DNA from 3 places in the Streptomyces sp. TLI_55 genome. Region 3 is predicted to be linked to each of the others. Evidence: riboswitches for the same ligand, from Rfam matches in the RefSeq annotation. Region 3 holds a riboswitch; each other region holds the start of a gene.

Region 1 (7,649 bases), 1.4 Mb from region 3:
GCCGGGTCGGTGGGGGCCCTGCGCTGCCCGGAGGGGCGTACGACATCGGTGCCGGAGACGACGACCGTGCCCGCGCGGCCGTGGTAGCCGATGGGGAGGTGCTTCCAGTTGGGGGTCAGCGAGTCCGCGGCGTCGGGGCGGAAGATCTGGCCGACGTTCCGGGCGTGGTGCTCGGAGGCGTAGAAGTCGACGTAGTCGGCGACCTCGAAGGGGAGGTGCAGGGTCACGGACGACAGGGGGTGCAGGAACTCCGCGACGGCGGACTGATGGGCGGGCACCGTCACCCACGCCGTCAGCGCGCGCCGGACGTCCGACCAGGTGGTGCGGCCGGCCGCGAGCAGCGGGTTCAGTGAGGGCCGGGCGAGGAGGGAGGCGTAGGGGGAGCCGAGCGCCAGGGCCGCCGCGCCCGCGTCGAGGACATGGTCGCCGAGGCGGACGCCGACGGTCCGGTCGGTGGAGCCGGGCGCGGAGAAGACGCCGTAGGGGAGGTTGTGCGGGCCGAAGGGGTCGCTCTCGGGCAGATCGAACGGGGGCATGGGGTGCTGCCTCGCTCTCCATCGCTTCGTAGGTCGGAGCACTGCGTACACAGGTGGTCGCGCCACACGTTACGGCCGAGTTACCCGTCCCGGCAGTGCCTAAAGAGTTAGCAATGTCCTGATAAGCATCGGTCGGAGGCGGCAATTCCGGCTTAGCTTCCTTTGGGGACAACGGGCGGGGTGGGGCCGTTCCGTGGACGGGACACGTGGGGGGACCCGTGGCCAGGAGTGCAGACGTGCGTGTGCCGTTCGAGCCCGACAGAGAGGTACCGGGCTTGATCGTGAAGTTCGGCGACTATCCGCTGCACCACGGCGGGGTCGGCGCGATCCGCAGCCTGGGTCGTCTCGGCGTCCCGATGTATGCGATCACGGAGGACCGTTACACACCCGCGGCGACGTCCCGTTACCTCGAGAAGGCCTTCGTCTGGCCGACGACGGGGACGGAGGAGCCGGAGCGTCTCGTCGCGGGTCTGCTCAGGATCGGCCGCAGGATCGGACGGCCCGCCGTCCTGGTGCCCACCGACGAGGAGGCCGCGGTGCTGATCGCCGAGCACCGCCTCGAACTCGGCGCCCGCTTCCTCGTGCCGCCCGTCGAGCGCGGCCTGCCGCGCCGGCTGGCCAGCAAGCAGGGGCTGCACGAACTCTGCGTGGAACACGGCATACCCAGCCCGACGGCCGCCTTCCCGCAGTCCTACGACGACATCGTCGCCTTCGCCGACCAGGCCCGCTTCCCGGTGGTGGCCAAGAACCGGGAGGCGTTCGTACGGCGCACCCGGCCGGCCGTGAACGGCACGACCCGGATCGGCACCCGGGAGGGGCTGCTCGCCCTCGCCCGTGACTGGGGCGAGCAGCCCGCGGTGATCCTCCAGGAGTACCTGCCGAGGGAGGAGGCCGAGGACTGGATCGTGCACGCCTACTTCGACGCGGACTCCACTCCGCTCGCGATGTTCACCGGCGTGAAGGTCCGCTCCTGGCCGCCGCACGCGGGAATGACGGCGAACGCGTACGTCGTCGACAATCCGGAACTCGCGGACCTCGCCGCGCGTTTCATCAAACAGATCGGCTTCACCGGAATCATCGACCTGGACCTGCGCTTCGACCGGCGCGACGGGTTGTACAAGCTCCTCGACTTCAACCCCCGCATGGGCGCCCAGTTCCGGCTCTTCGAGAACGAGTCGGGGGTGGACGTCGTCCGCGCCATGCACCTCGATCTGACCGGCCGCTCCGTTCCGGAGGGGGAACAGCGGGCCGGGCACCGGTACATCGTGGAGAACATCGACCTGCCCGCCCTCCTCGCCTACCGCCGCAGCGGCTATACGACGCCGCACGCGCCGGGGCGGGCGAGCGGGACCGAGCTGGCCTGGTTCGCGGGTGACGACCCGCTGCCGTTCCTCACGATGCTCGCGCGCTTCGTACGACCGGGCGCGAAGCACCTGTACCAGCTGTGGCGGACCAACCACCGCGGCGCCGCCGCCCATTGAGAAACCAAAGGCACCAACAGCACCACCACGAAGTGACGAAGTGACGTCCTGGGGAGGGACTTCGTGATCCGACCAGTCGCAGTCATCGGCGCCGGGCCCTACGGGCTGTCGACCGCCGCACATCTCAGGGCCCGCGGCATCCCTGTCCGTGTCTTCGGCGAACCCATGGTGAGCTGGCGCGACCACATGCCCGCCGGCATGCTCCTCAAGTCCACCCCGGTGGCCTCCAGCCTCGACGCCCCGCAGCCGGGCCACACCCTGGTCGACTACTGCGACGCGGCGGGCATACCGCGGCTGGTGACGGACGAGGACATCATCCCCGTGGAGACCTTCATCGCCTACGGCGAGTGGTTCCAGCAGAAGCTGGTGCCCGAGCTGGAGCGGGTGCGGGTCGTGTCCGTGGACCGCGACAAGAGCCAGGGCTTCGCACTGAAGCTGGATTCGGGCGAGTCGTTCAGCGCCCGCGCGGTCGTCGTCGCCACCGGCCTGTCGGGGCTCGCGCAGCTGCCCCCGGAGCTGACCCTGCCCGACGGACCCAGCCCGACCGGCCCCGTCTCCCACAGCTCCCAGCACCACGACCTCAGCCGCTTCTCCGGCCGCGAGCTCATCGTCGTCGGGGCCGGTCAGTCGGCGCTGGAGACGGCGGCCCTCGCGGCGGAGGCCGGCGCCCAGGTCAGGGTCGTGGCGCGCGGCCGGGGCAGCGTCGCCTTCGGGGCCCCGCCCTGGAAGCAGCCCCGGCTGCGCCCGGAGTCCCCGTTCGGCCGCGCCTGGTCCCTGTGGGCGCTCAGCTACTACCCCCACCCCTACCGCCGCCTCCCGGAAGGAGCCCGCCACTACCTGGTCCGCCGCGTCCTCGGTCCACTCGGCGCCTGGTGGCTGCGCGACCGCTTCGAGGACAAGGTCCGGGTCAGCGAGGTCCGCCGCGTCCTCAAGGCCGACACCGCGGCCGGCCACCCGTCACTGTCCGTCCTCACCCACACCGGCCGCACCGAACGCCTGGCCGCCGACCACGTCATAGCCGCGACCGGCTACCGCGTCGACGTCGCCGCGATGGACTTCCTCGGCCCTGAACTGCGCACCCGGCTCGCGGTCAGCCGCGGCGCGCCCAGGCTCGGCGCCGGATACGTCTCCTCGGTGCCGGGCCTGTACTTCACGGGCCTGCCGTCGGCGTCGTCGTACGGACCGGTGATGCGCTTCGTGTGCGGCACGGAGTTCGCCTCACCGCGGCTGGCGCGGCATCTGGCGGCGGCCCACGGGTAGGGCCGACGGATCAGATCTCCCCGGACTCCCGCAGCCACGCCATGAACTCCTCGATCAGCTCCGGCGGGTTGGCGTACTCCGTCGCGTGGGCCTCCCAGCCGGGGCGGTCCATGTCGAAGACGACGACGGGGAGTTGGCGGCCGAGGGTCTTCTCGATCACTCCGTCGGCGTGGAGGTGGCGGGCGAGGTCGATGACGGCGTCCTGGAAGTGCCGGCGGAGGAGGTCGGTGCGGGCGCGGAGGTCGTCGTCGTCCAGGACCCGGTCGAGGTCGAACTCGCCGTCGTACCAGACACCGAGTTGCTTGACCTCTTCCACGTACACCCGGCTGCCCACCGGATCCTCGGGGACGTTGCCGAGCATCTCGAAGCCGTCGAGGAGCCAGTAGGCGTAGTTCCAGCGGACCTCGCCCTCGTCACCCGGGTACGTCTCCCGCTCGTACTGGCTCTCGGTGTTGTAGCCGATGGCCACGTACGGGTGGCGGTCGTCGTCGTCGAGGCGCCAGATGCGGAAGGACAGGGCGTAGATCTCGGGCTTGAGCTGCTCGGGGAAGCGTTCGAGGATGCCGGCCGCGGCGGTCCGCAGATGGCTCAGGAAGGTCTCCGGGTGATCGGTCACCCCGCGAGCATCTCACCCACAGGCCGACGCAACCGGTGGTGCGCGGTGCCCCGCCGACTCCCAACCGGAGCCGGTGTCAACGGATGTGAAAGGTGCGGCCGTCCGGTTCGCGTCGAGTCGGTGGGGGATTCCATCCGTATTCTCTGATCATGGCCGCACCCACCGCATATTCACTCGTCGCCACCGACCTCGACGGAACCCTCCTCCGAGGCGACGACACGCTCTCCGACCGGTCGCTCGCCGCACTCGCGCGGGTGACGTCGGCCGGGGCCCGGCATCTGGTGGTGACCGGCCGACCGGCCCCGAGAGTGCGGCCGCTCCTCGACGACCTCGGCAGCACCGGGCTCGCGGTGTGCGGGCAGGGTGCGCAGGTCTACGACGCCGGCGCGGACCGTCTGCTGTGGTCGGTCACCCTGGACCGGGAGTTGGCCGAGACCGCGCTCGGCAAGATCGAGGCCGAGGTGGGGCAGGTGTATGCGGCCGTGGACCAGGACGGGGTCGACGGGCTCACGCTCATCGAGCCGGGGTATCTGATGCCGCACCCGACCCTGCCCGCCGTGCGGGTGGGCCGCCGCGACGACCTGTGGTGCGAGCCGATCAGCAAGGTGCTGCTGCGCCACCCGGCCCTGTCCGACGACGAGTTGGCGGCGACCGCGCGCGGAGTCGTCGGTTCCCTCGCGACGGTGACGATGTCGGGCCCCGGCACCGTCGAACTCCAGCCATGCGGCATCACCAAGGCGACGGGCCTCGCGCTGGCAGCCGAGCACCTCGGCCTGGGGTCGCGGGACACGATCGCCTTCGGTGACATGCCCAACGACATCCCCATGTTCGACTGGGCGGCCCACGGCGTCGCGATGGCCAACGCCCACCCCGAACTCAAGGCCGTGGCCGACGAGGTGACCTTGTCGAACGAGGACGACGGCATCGCCGTCGTCCTCGAAAGACTCTTCAACTAGCCCTCGGCGAGAGGCTGGACGACCGGACCTCAGTACGCGCCGTACACGTTGTCGATCGAGCCGTAGACCGCGGCCGCGTAGTTGCAGGCCGCGGTGATGTTCGCGACCGGGTCGTAGGAGTCCCACGACGTGCCGGCCACGTGGTACGCGTTGAACGTCGGGTCGATCACCTGGAGCAGGCCCTTGGAGGGCGTGCCCGCGGCGGCGTTGGAGTCCCAGTTGTTGATGGCGTACGGGTTGCCCGAGGACTCACGGATGACGTTGCGGTAGATGCCGTCGTACGTGCCGGGAATGCCGTTCTGCGCCATGACCTGGAGCGAGGCGCGGATCCAGCCGTCGAGGGTGTCGGAGTAGCCGAGCGAGGTGGCGGTGACCGTGGTGGTGGTGGCCGCGGACGCGGTGGTCGCGCCGACGACGGGGAAGGCGAGTGCGGCGACGGCGGCACCGGTGACGGCGAGCTTGCGGGACAGACGCATGACGAAGTTCCTCTCCGGCGCCTGCGAGGTGAGCTGTCGGGTTCGGGCGGGAGCTGCCCGGCCATGCCCGAGAAGGCATGACTTCACCCCGAGCCGTACCGGTATGTCCGAAGACGTCCGGCCCGGCGACTTACCTGGGTCCCCCGCTCCTGCCGTGAAGTTCTCTGAGTGAGGTGAGCGGTCTACGGGCGGCGGCAGGATTCGGCGTCCGCCCGGGCCCGGAACGTATGCGACTGCACATGTCCGAAACAAGTACCGGATTCACAGATCGCACCTGTTGACCTTGGTGTCCGGCTTGTGCGCCCCGGAATTCCGGGGTTTTCGGACAAGGTGAGGGCAGGGTGAAGTGAGCCAACTCACCGTCGAGAACGAGAACGGCAAATCGGGCAATAAACCCTCAACTGGCGGTTAACCGGCGCTTCGTGGAATCCGCTTCTCCCAGGTCCGGTGGAAGACCACCTCGCCGCCCTCGCTGCAGATCACCTCGTTGGAGGTCAGGAACGCGGTCGCCTCGCAGGTGATCTCCGAGCGGGTGCGGACGGTGGTGTCCCAGCCCAGCTCCGGCCGGTGCAGCCGGATCGACCAGACCGAGCGGGCGCGGGCCGACAGCGGGTCCGACTCCTGGATCGTGTACGTCTCCAGTGCGTCCTCGGTGAACTCCAGGCCGTCGGGGTAGAAGCGGGTGCCGCCGTAGCGCGGGTCGACCTCCAGCCGCCACTCGCCCTTGGCGACATCCCGTACGACCAGCCGCTCGGGGCGGGGCTCGTCGAGGGTGGCCGGGTAGTTCACGCCCAGGGGTTCCGACTGCTCGGGCTCGCCGAAGCCGATGCCGGTGTCCGAGTCCACGTCATGTGTCCTGACCGGCAGTTCGAGGAAGCTGCCGGCCGGGTCCAGCGTGAAGCCGGCCTCGGACTCGGGCTGCGGCCAGATCCACGGCCAGTACGCGGAGGAGACCGCGAGCCGGATGCGGTGCCCGGGCGGGAAGACATGCCCGATGCCGTTCAGCTCGAAGACGACCTCCCCGCTCGCCCCCGGCTCCCACGGCACCGCCCGGTCCCGCCCGTGCCGGGCCGACAGGTTCAGCACGCCCCGGGTGACCAGCGTCGACGACCCGTCCGGCGCCACATCGCACAGCCGTGCGATCACCTGTCCGCGCGGCACCTCGCACGTCACCCGCAACCGCACCCGGGGCCGCCCCAGCACCCATGTCTCCTCACCCACCGCGAACTCGAAGCAGGCCGACCGGGCGTCCTCCTCCCGCTGATCCGGCGGCAGATCGGCGTCGTTCCCGAACGGGAAGAAACGCCCGGCGTCCACGCCCGTGTGCTGCGGGGAGCGGACGAGGACAGGGGCGCCCTGGAGGCCGTACGAGACCGTCGTGACGTGCGGGGAGGGCCAGGCCGGCTCGCCGACCCAGCGGCCGGGGAGCGTGTCGTAGACCGTGGCGGGGCGGTGGGAGTCGCTGATCCAGGACCGCAGCAGGGGTTCCCGCATGACGCCGGTGTCGACGCCCTTGAGGTGCTGGTCCCACCAGCGCAGGGTCTCCTGGAGGAAGCCGATCGCCGGGCCCGGCGGCAGCCCGCGGTCGGGGTACTGGTGGGACCAGGGGCCGACCAGCCCGCGGACCCGGTCCGGCGGCAGATGCTCGACCAGCCTGAGCACCGTGTCGCGGTACGGGTCGTGCCAGCCGCCCACCGCCAGGACCGCCGCGTCGATCGCGCCGTAGTCCTCGCAGACGCTGCCGTGCCGCCAGTAGGCGTCCCTGGTCTGGTGGTCCAGCCAGGTGTGGATGAACGGGTCGATGTGCTCCAGGCGCTTGAGCCACATGTCCCGCCAGGCCAGGCCCGCGTACTGCGGGTCCGGCGGCCGGGAGACGAAGGCCAGCATGGTCGCGGCCCAGGCGTGCATGTCGACGGCGAGGACGGAACCTCCCATGTAGTGCACGTCGTTGTCATAGCGGTCGTCCGTGGAGCAGACCGTGACGACGGCCTTGAGCGGCTCGGGTGCGAGGGCCGCGATCTGGAGGGAGTTGAAGCCGCCCCAGGAGATGCCGAACATGCCGACCTTGCCGTCGCACCAGGGCTGCGCCGCCAGCCAGTTGACCACCTCGACCCCGTCGGCCAGCTCCGTCGCCGAGTACTCGTCCGTGGGCAGCCCGCCGCTGTTGCCGTGCCCGCGGACGTCGACGCGCACGGAGGCATAGCCGTGGCCCGCGTACCAGGGGTGGCGCTGGAAGTCGCGGGGCGCGGTCCAGTCGGTCAGGCGGTAGGGCAGGTATTCGAGCAGAGCGGGTACCGGTTCCTGGGTGAGCGGTCGCCACACGC
Region 2 (7,649 bases), 930 kb from region 3:
TCGGCGAGGGAGTGCAGCACGCGCGCATGCTCGGCGGTGCGCTCCTTCACGATCTTCCGGTACGAGGCGATCATCCGGTCCGCCCCCTTGCTGCCGCCGAGGATCTCGCGCAGCTGCTCGATCTCGCCGTCCCGGACCATCTTCCAGAACTCCGCGCCGTCCGCAGGGTCGCTCAGCGGCAGGTTCACATTGCGCACCCCCGCCAGCTCGACGTCCGGACCCTCCAGCTTCTGGTCCGAGGCGTTGCGGAAGTCGAAGATCGTGTGCAGCCCCAGGGAGTCCAGGAACGCGGCGTCCTCGTCGGTCGCGTGCGCGAGATGGCCGCTGCGGAACAGCACTCCGTACCGCACCCGCCGGCCGTCCTCGGTCGGCAGACCGCCCACATCACGGAAGTTGCGCACTCCGGCCAGCTCGGGCTCGGTCGACGGGATCTGCTGCGTCACGGGGGCTCCTCCCAGCCGGCCCCGTCGCCGCGGCTCGCCGACGGGCACGCTCTTGACGATACGACATAGGTTCCTGGGGCAATGAGTTGTCCACAGGCGTTGCATCCGGGCACCTCAGGCCTCGATGATGTTGATACTTGAGTACCACTGTTCGCCCCTGTTCGTATCTGTGAGGTTCCATGCTGGAGATCGCCCCCAACGGCCGCACCTGGCTCCTGACCGGGCCCGCCAGCAGCTATGCCGTCCACCTCACCGAGGGCGACGAGCTGCTGCATCTGCACTGGGGCCCCACCATCGCCCTGGCCGACGCCGAGGCGCTCGCGATCCGTCCGCTGCCCGACTACTGGGCCTTCGAGTCCCCGCTCGACGGACGCGAGGAGTATCCGGTCGAGGGCGGGCCCCGCTTCGTCCGGCCCGCCCTTTCGGTGCGCACCGACGAGCGCCGCGGCACCGAGTGGAGCTTCGAGGCGTACGAGACCGATGCCGACGCCGACGAGCTGCGGCTGCGGTTCCGGGACGGCGGTCTCGTCGTCACGCTGCACTACCGGATGCGCGGCGACGTGGTGGAGCGCTGGACCACCCTGGAGAACCAGGGCGAGGACGCCCTGGAGCTGCTGCGCGCCGACTCCGCCACCTGGACGCTGCCCGACCGCGAGGACTGGCGGCTCTCCCAGCTGCACGGCCGCTGGGCCGCCGAGTCCCGGCTCGTGCGCGCCCCCCTCACCTACGGTGAGAAGGTCATCGGCAGCCGCCGCGGCCACACCAGCCACCAGCACCTGCCCTGGGTCGCCCTCGACACCGACGCCGGCGAGGAGCGCGGCGAGGTCTACGCCTGCGCGCTCGGCTGGTCGGGCTCCTGGCGGATCGCGGTGGCCCAACTCCCCGACGCGCGCGTGCAGATCACCGGCGGCGCCGGGTACGACGAGTCGGGGCTGCTGAGCCTGGGGGCGGGAGAGTCGTTCACGACCCCCGTCTTCGCCGGGCTGTGGAGCGACGGCGGCTTCGGCGGCGCCAGCCGCGCGTGGCACGCCTACCAGCGGACGTACGTCATCCCGGACGCCGACCAGGACCGGCCGGTGCTGTTCAACTCCTGGGAGGCCACCGCGTTCGACATCTCCGAGGAGCAGCAGGGGAGCCTCGCGCGGCGGGCCGCGGCCATCGGCGTCGAGCTGTTCGTCGTCGACGACGGCTGGTTCGGCACCCGCACCAGCGACCGCGCCGGACTCGGCGACTGGACGGTCAACCCCGACCGCTTCCCGGGCGGCCTGAAGCCCCTCGCCGACTACGTGCACGGGCTCGGCATGCAGTTCGGCATCTGGGTCGAGCCCGAGATGGTCAACCCGGACAGCGACCTTTATCGGGCCCACCCCGACTGGGTGCAGTTCCAGCCGGGACGAAAGCGGACGGAACTGCGCAATCAGCTCGTCCTCAACCTCGCGCGCGAGGACGTCCAGGAGTACCTGTGGGGGCAGCTCGACGCCCTGCTGTCCAGCGCCCCGATCGACTACGTGAAGTGGGACTTCAACCGCTGCTTCACCGACGCGGGCTGGCCCGGCGAGGCCTATCCGCAGCGGCTGTGGGTCGACCATGTGCACGCCTTCTACGCCCTGTTGGACCGGCTGCGGGCCGCTCACCCCGGTGTCGCCTTCGAGTCCTGCTCGGGCGGTGGCGGCCGGATCGACCTCGGCGTGATGAGCCGCACGGACCAGGTGTGGACCTCCGACAACACCGACCCCCTCGACCGGCTCGCCATCCAGCACGGCTTCAGTCAGATCCACCCCGCGCGCGTGATGGCGGCCTGGGTCACCGACAGCCCCAACACCCAGCTCAACGGGCGGGTCAGCTCGCTGCGCTTCCGGTTCGTCAGCGCCATGGCGGGGGTGCTCGGCGTCGGCGGTGACCTCGCGGAGTGGACCGAGGAGGAGCTCGCAGAGGCCCGCGAGTGGGTGGAGCTCTACAAGGACATCCGGCCGCTCGTGCAGCGCGGCGACCAGTACCGGCTGCGGGCGCCGCAGGGTGACGGCCTGAGCGCCGTGCAGTACGTCCTCGGGGACGAGACCGTCGTCCTGGCCTGGCTCCAGTCGCAGCGGTACGGCGAACCCGTTCCGGCGCTGCGGCTGCGCGGCCTCGACCCCACCGCCGCGTACGAATGCCGCGAAACGGGCGAAATTTACAGAGGTGCCGTATTGCTGCATCACGGTCTGCGGGTGGGATTGCGGGGCGATCTGGATGCGGCAGTTCTACGGCTGCGTCGCATCTGAGCTTTCTGTCCGAATTGGCAGCTTCCATAGCTTTCATTCCAACTCGCTCTGGAATTAGGGAAGCTGTGAAAACGGCACGTGAGCAGCGTCATATCGGTGACCCTGAGTCGTCCGTCATGTTCACGTAATTCGCGTTCAAAATCTGGGTGATTGCGTTTCCGGAAGGCCCGCCGATGCACGGAGGGTGACCGTGAATTCCGCGGCGGATCAAGAGGAACGCAATCACCCTGGAACCTCTTACTTGTCCCTTTGCGTCTTCCTCGCTTACGTTCGCCACCAATCCGGACGGACGCCCAATCCTGCCGCCGACCGGAATCCGCACAACTCACCCGTGAACGGCAGGAGCGGGGGACCCACAGGTACAACCGCCTGGACCGGTCTTCCGGAACAGGCTTGGGGTTAAGTCGCACCTCGGTGCGTCCGGACATCTCCAGTCCGCACCCGACAGCTCACCTCGCAGGCGCCGGAGAGGAATTCGTCATGCCCGCGAAGGGTAAGCACCGCCGCCCCAAGTCCCAGCGGCTCACCCGCTCGATCGCCGTCGCCGGAACCGGTGGCGCCGCACTCGCCCTGCCTCTGATGGGGGCCGCCGGCGCTCACGCGGCCACCGGCCAGTCCGTGGCGCAGTCGGTTTCGGAAAAGGCCGTCCGGTCCGTTCCGGTCGCCGCGAAGACGGCGACCGAGAAGGCCACGCAGAAGAAGGACGCCGCGAACACCGCGACCGTGCGCACCTATTCGGTGAAGGCCGGCGACTACCTCTCGAAGATCGCCGACGAGCAGAACGTCACCGGCGGCTGGAAGAAGCTGTACTCGGACAACCGCGAGGCCGTCGGTTCCGACCCCTCGCTCATCCACCCCGGTCTGAAGCTCACGCTGGGCAAGAAGGCAGCGGCGAGCACCGAGAAGTCCGCCGACACCTCCGGCGGCACGCAGAAGTCGTCCTCCTCCTCGTCGTCGGAGAAGACGACCGCCACCCAGAGCAGCGAGACGACCAGTTCCAGCGGCTTCACCCTCCCGGTCTCCGGCGCCACCGTCGGCACGGGCTACCACGTGGCCGGCAGCATGTGGTCCAGCGGCTACCACACGGGCGTCGACTTCGTCGTCCCGACCGGCACCCCGCTGAAGGCCGTGGGCGCGGGCACCGTCGTCTCCGCCGGCTGGGGCGGCGCGTACGGCAACCAGGTCGTCATCAGGCTCGCCGACGGCTACTACGCGCAGTACGCCCACCTGTCGGCGCTCTCGGTCTCGGCCGGCCAGACCGTCACCGAGGGGCAGCAGGTCGGCCTCTCCGGTGCCACCGGCAACGTGACCGGTCCGCACCTCCACTTCGAGATCCGGACGACGCCGGACTACGGCTCGGACATCGACCCGGTCGGGTACCTCCGCTCGAAGGGCGTCGCCGTCGGCTGACGCTCCCCCGATGCCACCGAAGGCCGGATCCCGATCCCCGGGTCCGGCCTTCGGTGTGTGGTCTTGCCGTTTCATGATCGGTTCATTGCGGTCTTGTGGCGCGGCTGCCCAAAGCGTCGACAGGGAGGCGAGGGTGGGACCACAGTGATCTCCGAAGCGATGCAAGCGCTTTCTGTCCGTCATGGCATCCGCACCCGCATCCGGAGGTCCCCGTGCCCGGCGTCGACCGACGCACCGTCATCAAGGGCGCCGCAGCCGCGGCCGCCGCGGCCCAGTTCTCCTGGGCGCTGTCCCGCACCGCCGCCGCGGCGGACGCCGACGCCACCGAACTGCACTGGCTGGAGGGCTCGGCGCCCGACGTCCACGCCAGCACCGCCTGGGGTGTGCCGTGGGCGCGCGGCGCGTACCGGCCCGAGCAGTCCTTCCGGCTGACGACCGCCGCGGGCGACGACGTCCCCGTCCAGAGCTGGGTCACCGGCTACTGGCCCGACGGCTCGGTGAAGTGGACGGCACACGCCCTCGCGCCGGGCGCACCGAAGGCCTCCGCCTACAAGCTGGCGGCGGGCACCCCGGCCGCGCCGGAGCAGCGGGTCACGGTCACCCGGTCCGCGGGCCGCGTCGAGGTGTCGACCGGCGTCATCACGGCCGTGTTCGGTGCCAAGGGCTCCGACACCGTCGTACGGAGTGTGCGGCGCGGGTCGGCCGAGATCGCCCGGAACGGCAAGCTGGTCGCCCTGCGGCAGGAGTCGGTGCGGGAGGGCGCGGACGTCTCGCACTTCGCCGGCCGGGTCGAGAAGGTCGAGGTGGAGCAGGACGGTCCGGTCCGGGCCGTCGTCCGCGTCGAGGGCCGACACCGCGACGGCGGGCGGGCCTGGCTGCCGTACACGCTGCGCTTCTCCTTCTTCGCCGGTGCCGACTCCTTCCGTCTCGTGCACACCTTCGTCTGGGACGGCGAGCAGACGCCGGGCTCGGACCAGGGGGACTTCCTGCGCGGTCTGGGCGTCCGCTTCACCGTGCCGCTGAGCGACCGGCCCTACGACCGCCATGTGCGGTTCGCCGACTCCGGGGGCGGTCTGTTCAGCGAGGCCGTCCAGGGCATCACCGGACTGCGCCGCGACCCCGGGGCGGCGGTCCGCGCGGCCCAGATCGCCGGTGAGCGGCTGCCCGACATCTCGACCTGGGACCCCCGAGTCGCCGACCGCCTCGCCTACATCCCGACCTGGGGCGACCACACCCTGACCCAGCCCAATGCCGACGGCTACACCGTCCGCAAGCGCACCAAGGCGGGCTACGGCTGGATCCACGCCGCGGCCGGCCGCCGGGCCGGAGGCCTCGGTTACGTCGGCGGCGCGAGCGGCGGACTCTCCTTCGGTCTGCGGGACTTCTGGCAGCGCCACCCGGCCCAACTGGACGTGCGCGGAGCGGCGGGAGACGCCGCCGAGGCCACCGTATGGCTGTACTCGCCGGAGGCCCAGCCGCTCGACCTGCGCTTCTACCACGACGGGTTGGGGCAGGACACGTACGAGGAGCAGTCCGACGGCGGTCTGGAGATCACGTACGAGGACTACGAGCCCGGCTTCGGCACTCCCTACGGCATCGCGCGGACGAGTGAACTGACCTTCTGGGCCGTCGAGAAGACCCCCTCCGCCGCTGTTCTCGCCGCGCAGGCCGCCGCCGTCGCGACCCCGCCGTTCCTCACCGCGACACCCCAACGACTGCACGCTGCGGGGGTGTTCGGCGACTGGGCGCCCGTCGACCGTTCCAACGCGGCGCGTGCGGCGATCGAGGACCACCTCGACGACCTGTTCGCCTACTACCGCGACCAGCGTGAACAGCACCGCTGGTACGGCTTCCTCGACTACGGCGACGTCCAGCACACCTACGACAACGACCGGCACGTCTGGCGGTACGACGTCGGCGGATACGCCTGGGACAACTCGGAGTTGGGGACCGACCTCTGGCTCTGGTACCACTTCCTGCGCACCGGGTCCGCCGAGGTGTTCCGGTTCGCGGAGGCGATGACCCGGCACACCGGCGAGGTCGACGTCTACCACCTCGGCAAGTGGGCGGGCCTCGGCACCCGGCACGGCGTGCAGCACTGGGCGGACAGCGCCAAGCAGGTCCGTATCTCCACGGCCGCCAACCGCCGCTTCCTCTACTTCCTCACCGGTGACGAACGCACCGGTGACCTGCTGTCCGAACTCGTCGACGTGGAGCGGACGTTCCTGGCGGTCGACCCGCAGCGCAAGGTCCGCACCGACGGCTACACGCCCGGCGACCGGCACGCGCTGTCGGTCGGCTTCGGCACCGACTGGGGCGGCATCTCGGCGGCCTGGCTCACCGAGTGGGAGCGGCGGGGCCCGAACGCCGAGAGGGCGAAGGGCAAGCTGGTCAACTCGCTGCGGACGATCGCCGCGCAGCCGGCTGGCTTCTTCACCGGCACGGGTCTGCTCGACGCGGACACCGGCGAGTTCGCGATCACCACGAGCACGGCCGTGAGCGTGTCCCACCTGAGTGCCGTCTTCGGCCTCGTCGAGACCAACAGCGAACTCGTGTCGCTGTTCGGCGACGAGGAGCCCGAGTTCCGCACCGCCTGGCTGAACTACGCGCAGTACTACAACGCCACCGACGCCCAGAAGAAGCAACTCACCGGCTCCACCTGGAAGTCGGCGCTGCCCGCCGCGCACTCGCGGATCACCGCCTACGCGGCCCGGCACAGGAACGACCCGACGCTCGCCACGCGCGCGTGGAAGGAGTTCTACACCGGCAGCGACACCTACTTCCCGTCCAACGACTGGAACCCGGTGACGATCACGACGCCGGCCGTGCTGCGGACGACCGAGGAGATCCCCTGGATCTCCACCAACTCCTCGGCCCAGTGGGCGCTCGCGGCGATCCAGAACCTCGCCCTGATCGGCGATCGGATCCCGACATGAGACGTGCCGCACTGATCGCGGCGGTGGCCGCGGGCCTGGTCATGGGGGCGGTGCAGCCCGTGGCGGCCTCCGAGGACCTCGTACGGCCGGACGACCGGCGCCTCGCCTACGAGGGCCACTGGGGGCACACCGCGGAGGCGGCGGTCACCGTCAACTCCGGTTCCCGGCTCGGCTTCCGCTTCACCGGGAACAGCGTCCACGCCCTGTTCGACGTCTCGTCGGTCACCGTGCCCGCGCAGATCTACGTGTCGGTCGACGGCGGCCCGAAGCGGCTGTACGCCGTCGACCGCGACGACATCGAGATCACCGCCGCCGGGCGCGGCCCGCACCGGGTCGAACTGTCGGTGAAGGACGTGTTCTCCCGCGCGAACCGATGGACCCCGCCCCTGGAGACCGGCGTCGTGCTGACCGGTGTGCGCGGACGGCTGCTGCCGCAACGGCCCGCGCACAAGCCGCGGTTGGCCTTCTACGGCGACTCCGTCACGCAGGGCGTCATGGCCCTGTGCGAGGTCAACTCCTCGGACTGCGCCGACGGCACCGCCGCCTACCCCACGCTGGTCGCCGACGCCCTGCACGCCTCCTTGACCCAGGTCGGCTTC
Region 3 (7,649 bases):
CAGGCGAAGGACAGGCAGTCCTCGCCCTTCAGGAAGCGCTGGCAGCGCACGCCACCGGTCGCGCGGCCCTTGCGCGGGTACTGGTCGAACGGGGTCAGCTTGGCCGTCGTCTGGACCGAGTCGTCCAGCGTGCCGCGCGAGCCCGCGACCGTGAACACCACCGCGTCCGCCGCCGGGTCCACCGCCGTGAAGGAGATGACCTTCGCGCCGTCCGCGAGCTTGATGCCCGCCACGCCGCCGGCCGGGCGGCCCTGCGGGCGGACCTGCGAGGCCTGGTAGCGGAGCAGTTGCGCGTCGTCCGTGATGAAGACCAGGTCCTCGTCGCCCGTACGGAGTTCCACCGCGCCGACGATCCGGTCGCCGTCCTTGAGTGTGATGACCTCCAACTCCTCCTTGTTCGAGGGGTAGTCGGGGACGACACGCTTCACGACGCCCTGTTCCGTGCCGAGCGCCAGACCCGGGGACGACTCGTCGAGGGTGATCAGGCAGATCACCGTCTCGCCGTCGGTCAGGGACACGAACTCCGACAGGGGAGCGCCGCCTGACAGGTTCGGGGCGGAGGCCGTCTCGGGCAGCTGCGGCAGGTCCACGACGTTGATCCGCAGCAGGCGGCCCTCCGACGTGACCGCGCCGATCTCGCCGCGCGCGGTCGCCGGGACCGCCGAGACGATCACATCGTGCTTGACGCGCTTGCCGTCGGTGTCCGCCGGGAACGGCTCGCCGTTGGCCGTACGCGCCAGCAGGCCCGTCGAGGACAGCAGCACCCGGCACGGGTCGTCCGCCACCTGCAGCGGCACCGCGGCGGCGGGGGCGCCCGCCGACTCCAGCAGGACCGTACGCCGCTCGGTGCCGAACTTCTTGGCCACCGCGGCCAGTTCGGCGGAGACCAGCTTGCGCAGCTCCGCGTCCGAGTCGAGGATCGCGGTGAGCTCCTCGATCTCCGTGTTGAGCCGGTCCTTCTCGGACTCCAGCTCGATGCGGTCGTACTTGGTGAGCCGGCGCAGCGGCGTGTCCAGGATGTACTGCGTCTGGATCTCCGACAGGGAGAAGCGCTCCATGAGGCGCTCCTTCGCCTGCGCGGAGTTCTCGCTCTGCCGGATGAGGCGGATGACCTCGTCGATGTCGAGCAGCGCCGTCAGCAGGCCCTCGACCAGGTGGAGGCGGTCGCGGCGCTTGGTGCGGCGGAACTCGCTGCGGCGGCGGACGACCTCGAAGCGGTGGTCGAGGTAGACCTCCAGGAGCTCCTTCAGGCCCAGCGTCAGCGGCTGGCCGTCGACCAGGGCGACGTTGTTGATGCCGAAGGACTCCTCCATCGGCGTCAGCTTGTAGAGCTGCTCCAGGACCGCCTCCGGCACGAAGCCGTTCTTGATCTCGATGACCAGACGCAGGCCGTGCGCCCGGTCGGTCAGGTCCTTGACGTCGGCGATGCCCTGGATCTTCTTCGAGCCGACCAGGTCCTTGATCTTGGCGATGACCTTCTCCGGGCCGACCGTGAAGGGCAGCTCGGTGATGACCAGACCCTTGCGGCGGGCCGTCACCGTGTCCACCGAGACCGTCGCCCGGATCTTGAAGGTGCCGCGGCCCGTCTCGTACGCGTCCCGGATGCCGGAGAGGCCGACGATCCGGCCGCCGGTGGGCAGGTCGGGGCCGGGGACGTGCTTCATCAGGGTGTCCAGATCCGCGTTCGGGTAGCGGATCAGGTGGCGGGCGGCCGCGATGACCTCGGAGAGGTTGTGCGGCGGCATGTTCGTGGCCATACCGACCGCGATGCCCGAGGAGCCGTTGACCAGCAGGTTCGGGAACGCGGCGGGCAGGGCCACCGGCTCCTGCTCCTGGCCGTCGTAGTTCGGCGCGAAGTCGACCGTGTCCTCGTCGATCGACTCGGTCATCAGGCTCGTCGCCTGCGCCTGCCGGCACTCGGTGTACCGCATGGCGGCCGGCGGGTCGTCGTTGCCCAGGGAGCCGAAGTTGCCGTGGCCGTCGACCAGGGGGACGCGCATCGAGAAGGGCTGGGCCATGCGCACCAGGGCGTCGTAGATCGACGAGTCGCCGTGCGGGTGCAACTTACCCATGACCTCGCCGACGACGCGGGCGCACTTCACATAGCCGCGCTCGGGGCGCAGCCCCATCTCGTTCATCTGGTAGACGATGCGCCGGTGCACCGGCTTGAGGCCGTCGCGGGCGTCCGGCAGGGCTCGGGAGTAGATGACCGAGTACGCGTACTCGAGGAAGGAGCCCTGCATTTCGTCGACGACGTCGATGTCGAGGATCTTCTCCTCGTACGAGTCGTCGGGCGGCGGGGTCTTCGTGGTGCGGCGGGCCATCGCTGCCGGCTCCTCTTTTCTGGTCGCTCGCCTACGGGTCGCTCGCGTCCCTTCGGCTCACTCTTGCTCAAGCGTGAACGGGATCTGACGCGGACCATTGTGGACCCCGGCACTGACAACGCGGACGACGACCCGACGTCAGCTCTCCCGACGGTGGTTCACCCGCGCCGCACGGCGGCCCGTCCGCAGGCTACGGGATCTCGCTGTCGGCGTACGACCACCGGGAACTCCACCGGTGCCCCACACGCTTGCATACAGTGGCAGGACCGGCAGAAAAACGCGGTTACGGCAACCGCACCGCGATCGGAGGGACGTACATGCCCATGGGTCACACGGCCACAGACCAGGCAGGCACCGGAGGCCTGACAGCAACGGAGCACCGCCTGGCCAACGGGCTGCGCGTGGTGCTCTCCGAGGACCACCTGACCCCGGTCGCGGCGGTGTGCCTCTGGTACGACGTCGGCTCGCGCCACGAGGTCAAGGGGCGTACCGGTCTCGCTCACCTCTTCGAGCACCTGATGTTCCAGGGCTCGGGCCAGGTCAAGGGCAACGGCCACTTCGAGCTGGTGCAGGGCGCGGGCGGTTCGCTCAACGGCACCACCAGCTTCGAGCGGACCAACTACTTCGAGACCATGCCCGCCCATCAGCTGGAGCTCGCCCTCTGGCTGGAGGCGGACCGCATGGGCTCCCTGCTGGCCGCCCTCGACGACGAGTCGATGGAGAACCAGCGGGACGTGGTGAAGAACGAGCGCCGCCAGCGCTACGACAACGTCCCTTACGGCACGGCGTTCGAGAAGCTCACCGCCCTCGCCTACCCGGAGGGCCACCCCTACCACCACACCCCGATCGGCTCGATGGCCGACCTGGACGCGGCCACGCTGGACGACGCCCGCGCGTTCTTCCGGACGTACTACGCGCCGGGCAACGCGGTGCTGTCGGTCGTCGGTGACATCGACCCCGAGCAGACGCTCGCCTGGGTGGAGAAGTACTTCGGCTCCATCGCCTCCCACGACGGCAAGCCCGCCCCGCGCGACGGCTCGCTGCCCGAGATCATCGGCGAGCAGCTGCGCGAGGTCGTCGAGGAGGAGGTCCCCGCGCGCGCGTTGATGGCCGCCTACCGGCTGCCGCACGACGGCACACGCGAGGCCGACGCCGCCGACCTGGCGCTCACCGTCCTAGGCGGCGGCGAGTCCTCCCGCCTCTACAACCGGCTCGTGCGCCGCGACCGTACGGCCGTCGCCGCCGGCTTCGGGCTGCTGCGGCTGGCCGGAGCGCCCTCCCTGGGCTGGCTGGACGTGAAGACGTCCGGTGACGTCGAGGTGCCGGTCATCGAGGCCGCGATCGACGAGGAGCTCGCCCGGTTCGCCGCGGAGGGCCCCACGGACGAGGAAATGGAACGCGCCCAGGCCCAGTTGGAGCGCGAGTGGCTGGACCGGCTCGGCACCGTCGCGGGCCGCGCCGACGAACTGTGCCGCTACGCCGTCCTGTTCGGCGACCCGCAGCTCGCCCTCACCGCCGTCGACCGCGTCCTGGAGGTGACCGCCGGGGAGGTCCAGGCGGTCGCCAAGGCCCGTCTGCGCCCGGACAACCGCGCGGTGCTCGTCTACGAACCCGTCGCGGGGGAGCCCGCCGAGGACGCGGACCCGCCCGAGGACCCCGAGGCCGAAGCCACCGTCGAAGCCGGCGACAAGAACGAGGAGGCGGCCAAGTGACCGAGCTCGCCACGATGGAATTCCACCCCCAGCCCCAGGCGGGCGAGGCCAAGCCCTGGGCGTTCCCGGCCCCCACGCGCGGGACGCTGCACAACGGCCTCACCGTGCTGCGCTGCCACCGCCCCGGCCAGCAGGTCGTCGCCGTCGAGGTCCTCCTCGACGCCCCCCTGGACGCCGAACCGGCGGGCCTGGACGGCGTTGCCACGATCATGGCGCGCGCGTTCTCCGAGGGCACCGACAAGCACTCCGCCGAGGAGTTCGCCGCCGAGCTGGAGCGCTGCGGCGCCACCCTCGACGCGCACGCCGACCACCCCGGCGTCCGCCTCAGCCTCGAAGTCCCCGTCTCCCGGCTGCCCAAGGCGCTCGGACTGCTCGCCGACGCCCTCAGGGCGCCCGCGTTCGCGGACGACGAGGTCGAGCGCCTTGTCACCAACCGCCTCGACGAGATCCCGCACGAGCTGGCCAACCCCTCGCGCCGGGCCGCCAAGGAGCTCTCCCGGACGCTGTTCCCGGCGGACCTGCGCATGTCGCGCCCCCGCCAGGGCACCGAGGAGACCGTCCGCAACATCGACTCGGCCGCCGTACGCGCCTTCTACGAGAAGCACGTCCGCCCGGCCACCGGCACCGTCGTGGTCGTCGGCGACCTCACGGACGTCGACCTGGACGGGCTGCTCGGCGACACCCTCGGCTCGTGGACCGGCTCGGCGGGCGAGCCGCGCCCGGTGCCGGCCATCACCGCCGACGACACCGGCCGGGTCGTCATCGTGGACCGCCCCGGCGCCGTCCAGACGCAGCTGCTGATCGGCCGTATCGGCGCCGACCGGCACGACCGCGTGTGGCCCGCGCAGGTGCTCGGCACGTACTGCCTCGGCGGCACCCTCACCTCCCGTCTGGACCGCGTCCTGCGCGAGGAGAAGGGCTACACCTACGGCGTCCGGGCGTTCGGGCAGGTCCTCAGGTCCGCCCCGGACGGCACCGGTGCCGCGATGCTCGCCATCAGCGGCTCCGTCGACACCCCCAACACCGGTCCCGCGCTGGACGACCTGTGGACGGTGCTGCGCACCCTCGCCGCGGAGGGGCTCACCGACGCCGAGCGCGACGTCGCCGTGCAGAACCTCGTCGGCGTCGCCCCGCTCAAGTACGAGACGGCGGCGGCCGTGGCGAGCACGCTGGCGGACCAGGTCGAGCAGTACCTGCCCGACGACTACCAGGCCACGCTGTACCGCCAGCTCGCCGCGACCGGCACCGTCGAGGCCACCGCGGCGGCCGTCAACGCCTTCCCGGTGGACCGTCTGGTGACGATCCTGGTGGGCGACGCGGCGGCCATCAAGGAGCCCGTGGAGGCCCTCGGCATCGGTGAAGTGACCGTGGTGACAGCCGAGTAGCGGCACGCGCGCGTGAAGGGGCCCTGGTGACGAATGCGTCACCAGGGCCCCTTAATGTCCGAATAAGGAATGAATTGAAGGCTGGTTGGCCGTTTGCCCTGTGGGATGCGCTACAAACTGCCTGATCCGTTTGGGGATTGAAAGGGGCCCCGCTTAGCGTCGTCCGGGCTGTCCGTCAGGCAGTGCGCCGCACCCGCGGCACCGGACAGTCATCGCCGAGTCCCCGTACGGCGCGAGCCAGGGGAGCCGGGGACCCACGCAGTCCCTGGGGTGAATCGGACGCCCGCGCGTCAGCGAGGGGGTCCGTAGGAGACCTTCCTGCTCCGAACCCGTCAGCTAACCCGGTAGGCGAGAGGGAAGGAAAGGATCAGCCTCCACATGGCGTTCACGCGCCCCACCGGGAAGCATCGTGCCCCGAGCCGGATGAAGCGCACCACCGCCCGCGCTGCGGGGGTCGCGGCCCTCGCCACCACCGGCGTCATCGGCACCCTCGCCGCCCCGGCCCTCGCCGCGGAGCCCGCGGTCGAGCAGACCGGTCTCATCCCGGTCGTCACCATCGGCGACTCGGTCGCCGACCAGATCGACGCCCAGGCCGCCGCCCAGCAGCAGGCCGCCGAGGAGGCCGCTCAGAAGAAGGCCGAGGAGCTGGCCCGCAAGCAGGCCGCCGCCAAGGCCAAGAAGGAGCGCGAGGCCAAGGAGCGCGCCGCCCGCGCCGCCGCCGAGCGCAAGCGCCTCAACACCTACGTCGCCCCGATCTCGGGCTCGTACATCTCCACCGGCTACAAGGCCGGCGGCGCCGTCTGGTCCTCCGGCAGCCACACCGGCGTCGACTTCCACGCCGCCAGCGGCACCCCCGTCCACGCGGTCGGCTCCGGCACCGTCGTCGAGGCCGGCTGGGGCGGGTCGTACGGCAACAACATCGTGATCAAGATGAACGACGGCACGTACACCCAGTACGGTCACCTGTCGTCCATCGGTGTCTCGGTCGGCCAGACGGTCACCCCGGGCCAGCAGATCGGCCTGTCCGGCGCGACCGGCAACGTCACCGGCCCGCACCTGCACTTCGAGGCCCGGACGACTCCCGAGTACGGCTCGGACATCGACCCCGTCGCCTACCTGCGCTCGCACGGTGTGAACGTCTGAGGCACGGCGTGACCGCCGCCGTCCGACGGCGGACCGCAAGATCTCCCGAAACCCCGGCTCACCTGGCCGGGGTTTCGCCGTTTTCGGCACCCGGCTGTCCAAAAAATATGCATGGATTCCGGTCCGCCATCGGAAATTCCCGTTCCTTGCAATAGAGTCACTGAACACACGTCAATCGTCGACGTTTCACGGGGATTAAAGCGGAGGTCGGTCATGCGTATTCCGGCGCACTCGGTATGCACCGCGATCAGGGACGACATCGTCTCCGGTGTCCACGAGCGCGGCAGCCGCCTCACCGAGGAACTCCTCGCCCGCCGCTACGGCGTCTCTCGCGTCCCCGTCCGGGAGGCCCTGCGCACCCTGGAGGCCGAGGGCTTCGTGGTGACGCGGCGGCACGCGGGCGCGTGCGTGGCCGAACCGACCGAGCAGGAGGCCGCCGACCTGCTGGAGATGCGGATGCTCCTGGAGCCGCTCGGCGCCTCCCGGGCCGCCCAGCGGCGCACCGAGGCGCACCTGAAGGTCCTGCGCGGCCTGGTCAGGCTGGGGCAGGAGCGGGCCAGGCGCGGCAACAGCGAGGATCTGCGCTCCCTGGGCGGCTGGTTCCACGAGACGCTCGCCCAGGCCTCCGGCAGCCCCGCGCTGACCTCGATGCTGACCCAGCTGCGCCACAAGATCTCCTGGATGTACTCCGTGGAGGCGCCCGCCAACCCCGTGGAGTCCTGGGCGGAGCACGGCGCGATCGTCGACGCCGTGGCGCGCGGGGACGCGGAACGCGCGCGTGCGGTCACCGCGCTGCACACCGAGCGCTCGACCGCGGCGCACCGCCTTCGATTCCGCGCCGCGGGAGACCGGCCCGAGCGTGTGAGGAACTCGCAACATCCCGTAAACATGCCGAGCCTGCGGCATTAACACGAGGGCCGTATACAAAGAAGCAGTAATTCGCGGGGAAGTATTTCTGCTGCCCGCGAGAGGGAATTGGAAAGGGCCCGCCCGATAAACTCGGACGAGCCCTTCAGTGGTGCCGTGATTCATCCGGCGCCGATAAATCAGACGGTCTCGGGGAGCTCCTCGAGACCCTCGGAGAC

What was found. A riboswitch is a leader RNA that binds a small molecule or an ion and turns the genes downstream of it on or off. The one in region 3 is predicted to bind cyclic di-AMP.
Region 1: another riboswitch for cyclic di-AMP. It lies ahead of CRP56_RS25365 (transglycosylase SLT domain-containing protein); the one in region 3 lies ahead of CRP56_RS31750 (M23 family metallopeptidase).
Region 2: another riboswitch for cyclic di-AMP. It lies ahead of CRP56_RS35705 (M23 family metallopeptidase); the one in region 3 lies ahead of CRP56_RS31750 (M23 family metallopeptidase).

Annotation. Positions count from the first base shown of each region.
Region 1 covers NZ_OAOJ01000001.1:5,492,487-5,500,135, forward strand. The annotation lists gene fahA (fumarylacetoacetase) at 1-536, opposite strand, end outside; gene CRP56_RS25345 (carboxylate--amine ligase) at 779-2,017, shown strand; gene CRP56_RS25350 (FAD-dependent oxidoreductase) at 2,081-3,277, shown strand; gene CRP56_RS25355 (hypothetical protein) at 3,288-3,893, opposite strand; gene CRP56_RS25360 (HAD family hydrolase) at 4,043-4,849, shown strand; gene CRP56_RS25365 (transglycosylase SLT domain-containing protein) at 4,879-5,325, opposite strand; cyclic di-AMP (ydaO/yuaA leader) riboswitch at 5,329-5,511, opposite strand; gene CRP56_RS25370 (CocE/NonD family hydrolase) at 5,734-7,649, opposite strand, start outside.
Region 2 covers NZ_OAOJ01000001.1:7,811,608-7,819,256, forward strand. The annotation lists gene CRP56_RS35695 (tyrosine-protein phosphatase) at 1-443, opposite strand, end outside; gene CRP56_RS35700 (alpha-galactosidase) at 623-2,704, shown strand; cyclic di-AMP (ydaO/yuaA leader) riboswitch at 3,012-3,182, shown strand; gene CRP56_RS35705 (M23 family metallopeptidase) at 3,185-4,114, shown strand; gene CRP56_RS35710 (exo-rhamnogalacturonan lyase family protein) at 4,327-7,050, shown strand; gene CRP56_RS35715 (GDSL-type esterase/lipase family protein) at 7,047-7,649, shown strand, end outside.
Region 3 covers NZ_OAOJ01000001.1:6,880,122-6,887,770, forward strand. The annotation lists gene CRP56_RS31735 (DNA gyrase/topoisomerase IV subunit A) at 1-2,324, opposite strand, end outside; gene CRP56_RS31740 (M16 family metallopeptidase) at 2,642-4,036, shown strand; gene CRP56_RS31745 (M16 family metallopeptidase) at 4,033-5,421, shown strand; cyclic di-AMP (ydaO/yuaA leader) riboswitch at 5,625-5,787, shown strand; gene CRP56_RS31750 (M23 family metallopeptidase) at 5,800-6,564, shown strand; gene CRP56_RS31755 (GntR family transcriptional regulator) at 6,778-7,473, shown strand; gene CRP56_RS31760 (HPr family phosphocarrier protein) at 7,611-7,649, opposite strand, start outside.